2 regions of the Paenibacillus sp. NPDC058177 genome follow, and region 2 is predicted to be linked to the other one. Evidence: a T-box and tRNA genes for the amino acid it is inferred to sense, from the RefSeq annotation. Region 2 holds a T-box; the other holds one or more tRNA genes.

Region 1 (2,464 bases), on a different contig from region 2:
TACATAGAGGTCCAGCATAGAGCGGGGAGGGAGAGTTATGAGCTTTCAGTATACAGCGCTGGGTGATTCCTTGACGACCGGATTTGGGGCGTTGCCGGGCAATGGATTTGTGCCAGTATACCGCAGAACGGCGGAGTCCAGGCTGGGTTCCTTCGTGGCCTCGTCCAATCTGGGTGTTAATGGGATGACTACAGCTGAACTGGAACAACGTCTGCGTAGAAGCAACGTCTTCCGGCAATCGGTGCGGGAAGCGGACATTATCACGATATCTATCGGCGGCAATGACCTAATCCGTGCAGCAAAGTCGGGGTCAGGCCCTAATGGGATTTCACCCAGGGTTCTGCAAAAATCATTGCAGGAATGTAGGCAGAACTTCGGCGGCATCATGAACTTGCTTGGACAATTGAAGGCGGGTACACGGGAGCCTTATATCATAAGAATCGTGGGATTGTATAATCCCTACCCCCAAGTAGAGGAAGCGACAGCATGGGTACGTCAATTTAACCAGTATGCTTCTGGTTACAGCAGCCGGGTAGTAGGTTTCGCTTCGATCTACGGTGAGTTCGCCGGCAACGAGCGAGGTTTGCTATCGATTGACCATCTTCATCCCAATGGACGGGGATATCGGGTGATTGCGAGCAAACTGGATGGACTCGGGTACGGAATGCTGTACTGATTAACAGACGTAGGATAAGAGCATAAAGTCCGATCGAATATGTAAAAAAAGCCCCTGGATCTGCAGCGCAGATTCAGGGGCTTTTGCATGCTCAGGAGAATTAAACTCCAGGAACCAGTGTCTTCTCAATCACTTTGTCAACAATACCGTACTCGGCAGCATCAGCAGCGCTCATGAAGTAGTCACGGTCAGTATCCTTCTCAATACGCTCCAGCGGTTGGCCAGTACGTTCGGACAGGATACGGTTCAGCTTGTCACGCAGCTTCAGGATACGACGGGCGCGGATTTCGATATCCGTTGCCTGTCCCTGAGCACCGCCCAGCGGCTGGTGAATCATGATCTCGCTGTTCGGAAGCGCAAAACGCTTGCCTTTAGCACCGGCGTTCAACAGGAAAGCTCCCATAGAAGCAGCCATGCCCACACAAATGGTGGAAACGTCAGGCTTGATGTATTGCATTGTATCAAATATAGCCATACCAGCAGTGATTGATCCGCCAGGACTGTTCACATAGAGGTGAATATCCTTCTCCGGGTCCTCAGCTGCCAGGAACAGCATTTGGGCGATGATGGAATTGGCCACCACGTCATTAACCTCCGTTCCGAGGAAAATGATGCGGTCCTTCAGCAAGCGGGAATAGATGTCATAAGCGCGTTCACCGCGGTTGCTCTGTTCTACTACCATTGGGATATAACTCACGTGGAAAACCTCCTTGGTATTGGCTCTTCGAATGTGTTCATTTTTTACTCTTACCGTAATAACCACATGATAAACAAATTCAAACAAAAAGTCAAAGAAAGTCAAACTTAGTTGCAAAAAAAAGAGCCACATCATGGCACTTTGGTTAAGAACACTATAGAACTTACAAATAAAGCTGTTAAAATTAGTGGCGCGCCCGCCAAGAATCGAACTTGGATCTCAGGCTTCGGAGGCCTACGTCATATCCATTGGACCACGGGCGCAACAGAAATTATTATAATACAAGAAGGTTACAATTGCAATGTATTAATATCAAAGCGTTAGAATCTTTATTTCCCATGGGTATCGGATGGAAATGGTACAAGCCCGTCCTCGCTGCAGAACAAGCAATATAGATGCGGTAAAGCCCTTACATCCCGTGATATATGTATAAGTTGAAAAGAGGTTGTGAATTCTACTCTCGGAAGACTTGCGCTCCCTGCGAAATTTGGTTAGAATAGGGGTGGGACTTAAAAAGTTAACCCGGGACGTTTTAAGACCATGAACAAGGGAATAGAGAAAGACGAAGTTGCAGGAGTGAAAGCATGCGTAATTTATTGGAAATCCAAAAGCAGCTTCTGCCTGATCTCATGGAAACCCTTAAGAGACGGTACACGATTCTTCATCAGATCATGTTGTCCGATATTATCGGGCGCAGAACGCTGGCCGCTTCCCTTGATATGACGGAGCGGGTGCTGCGTGCCGAGACGGATCTTCTGAAATCGCAAGGGCTCATTGAGATCGAGAGCGTAGGCATGCGCATTAGCGATGCCGGTCGCAGACTGCTTGACCTGCTGGAGCCGATCGCCAAGAGCCTGTTCGGCCTGGATGATCTGGAAGAGAAAATCCGCACAACCTATGGTCTTAGTAAAGTTATCATAGTACCGGGTGACTGCGAGTCGTCACCGTTCACCAAACGAGAGCTTGGACGCGCTGGCGCCAAGGCGTTACTCGGTGTACTGCGTTCAGACGATACCATTGCCGTTACAGGCGGCTCAACGCTAGCCGAGATGGCCGATCAGTTGTCCCCCCCGCTATCCCATTCCTATAAG
Region 2 (2,464 bases):
CCCAGCCGCGCCAGTTGCTCCTGTCGCACCTGCGTCACCTGTTGCACCAGTCACTCCAGCCGCTCCCGTTGCACCAGTCGCACCTGCGTCACCTGTTGCACCAGTCACTCCAGCCGCGCCAGTTGCTCCTGTCGCACCTGCGTCACCTGTGGCTCCAGTTGCTCCTGTCGCACCAGTGTCACCTGTCGCTCCTGTTGGACCTGTCCCACCAGTGTCTCCTGTCGCTCCTGTTGGACCTGTCGCACCAGCGTCACCTGTCGCTCCTGTTGGACCTGTCCCACCAGTGTCTCCTGTCGCTCCTGTTGGACCTGTTGGACCTGTCCCACCAGTGTCTCCTGCCGCTCCAGTTGCTCCTGTCGCTCCTGCGTCACCTGTGGCTCCAGTTGCTCCTGTCGCACCTACGTCACCTGTAGCTCCTGTTGCTCCTGTCGCACCAGTGTCACCTGTGGCTCCTGTTACTCCGGTTGCTCCAGGTGCTCCTTGTGCTCCCGTTGCACCAGTTTCACCTGTCGCACCTGTCGCACCAGTTTCACCGGTTATACCATATGGCTCTCTCAATAATTCAGAGGAGACAAGACGGTGTGCGGTTACTAGTTGCCCTTCGGCATCAACACCCCATACCGAGATTTGGACAGGATCGTCGTCCGGCGGATCAGCCGGTGTTTCAAAAAGAAACTCGAAACCGTCAAAGTCAGCAAAATATTCTCTTGTAATGACCTGGTTCGGGGATACCGACAGTACTTCACAGACATACTCCGTTCTTACTCCGTTCAGATAATAACCGTAAATCTCAACGGAAGCGGTAGTCTCTGAACTGCGGTTATCGATTTTAACAATAACGTGTTGAGTCGGTCTTACTCCGCTCACCGGCGATACCGCATTCTCTATCGGCCCTGTGGATAAAAAGCTCATTGCATCAACTCCTTTTAATATAGATTTAGTAGCTGCGACACTATCATTATCACTAGCATTTATAAATCAGTGCCTCAACATAGTAATATTCGATATTGTTACTGTCGGTGTGGACGTACATAACAATGCTTTCTGATATAGAGAAAGATTTAATTTCAGGGCCGTTAATAAGAAAAGGAGAATGACTATTGCTTTCTTGGGAAATTTGGGTATACTTAGACAAATTAATATGACAATCGATGATCGGGAGAGTAATTATGGGATTCCAGCCCTCAGCGAGCCGGGTAAGTGAAAGCCGGTGCGGAACTTATAATGAAGCGCACCCGTGAGATGGACTTCTGAACATAACAGTAGGAAGTCCCGGCAGAAGGCCGTTAACCTGTGAGGTGGCTGGACCGAAGGTCCGGCAACAAGAGTGGTACCGCGAGCGCTAACAGCCCTCGTCTCTTTTTTAGAGACGAGGGCTGTTTTTTTATATCTAAAAGGAGGAGTTTTCATGTTAAGTAGCATCATCAGAGAAAGCTTGAATCAAAGTGTACATAGTGTATGCGATACGCTGGGTGTGGCCTACTCCAGTGGTCCCATCCCTATCCAACAGCCTGCCAGTTTGGAGCATGGCGATTATTCCACCAGCATTGCCCTGCAGTTAGCCAAAACTTTGCGCAAGGCGCCTATGGTCATTGCTGAACTTATTGCAGCTGAACTTGAGCAGCACGGTAACACCGCAGGTTTGTTCAGCAAAGTGGAGGTTGCCGCTCCCGGTTTTATTAATCTATCGATTCACTGGCCGGAATGGGCGAAGCATTCGTTCGAACTGCCGACGTCATCAGGAGAGAAAGTAGTGGTCGAGCATACTTCCATTAATCCCAATAAGGCCGCACATATCGGCCATCTCCGCAACTCCTGTATCGGGGATACCTTGGTGCGCATACTGAGAAGAACAGGGAAACAGGTCGAGGTCCATAACTATGTAGATGATCTTGGTAACCAGCTCGCCGATACGGTGGTAGGATTACAGAACATTCCGCTGGAAGGGGATTATGTCCGCTTCGGGGATTATTGTTGGGATGTCTATTCTCAAGTGAACAAAGCGTATGCTCTTGAGCCTGAGATGATAGCAAAACGGTCAGACACCCTGCATGCCTTGGAAGAAGGTCGGGGAAATACAGCCTGGCTGGGTAATCTCGTCGCCGAGCGGATCGTGCGGGAGCATGTAGAAGAGATGAAAGGCTTCGGCATTGAGTATGATCTGCTCGTCTGGGAAAGCAGCATTGTCAGAGAAGGTTTCTGGGCAGCTGCATTTGACCGGCTGTCACAGACTCCGGCTTTTGTTCAAGAAACTGAAGGCAAGCTTGCAGGATGTTGGGTGCTTAAGCAGAACAGCGGAGAGACGCCAACGGGAGACGCAGAGAGTGACGAATACCATGCTGACAAAGTACTGGTGCGCTCCAACGGAATTTTAACCTATACCGCTAAAGATATTGCCTATCATCTGTGGAAATTCGGACTATTGGAAAAAGACTTCTCCTACAGCGAATTTTCCGCTGGTTTA

What was found. A T-box is a leader RNA that pairs with one kind of tRNA and senses whether it is charged. The one in region 2 lies ahead of ACFVU8_RS22005 (arginine--tRNA ligase), so its partner is inferred to be a tRNA-Arg.
Region 1: it has a tRNA-Arg gene. The T-box ahead of ACFVU8_RS22005 (arginine--tRNA ligase) is inferred to sense a tRNA for this amino acid. The anticodon was not compared.

Annotation. Positions count from the first base shown of each region.
Region 1 covers NZ_JBHVVB010000009.1:33,024-35,487, forward strand. The annotation lists gene ACFVU8_RS26240 (GDSL-type esterase/lipase family protein) at 38-676, shown strand; gene clpP (ATP-dependent Clp endopeptidase proteolytic subunit ClpP) at 777-1,373, opposite strand; tRNA gene ACFVU8_RS26250 (tRNA-Arg) at 1,562-1,636, opposite strand; gene ACFVU8_RS26255 (sugar-binding transcriptional regulator) at 1,958-2,464, shown strand, end outside.
Region 2 covers NZ_JBHVVB010000006.1:83,231-85,694, forward strand. The annotation lists gene ACFVU8_RS22000 (hypothetical protein) at 1-912, opposite strand, end outside; T-box leader at 1,143-1,363, shown strand; gene ACFVU8_RS22005 (arginine--tRNA ligase) at 1,409-2,464, shown strand, end outside.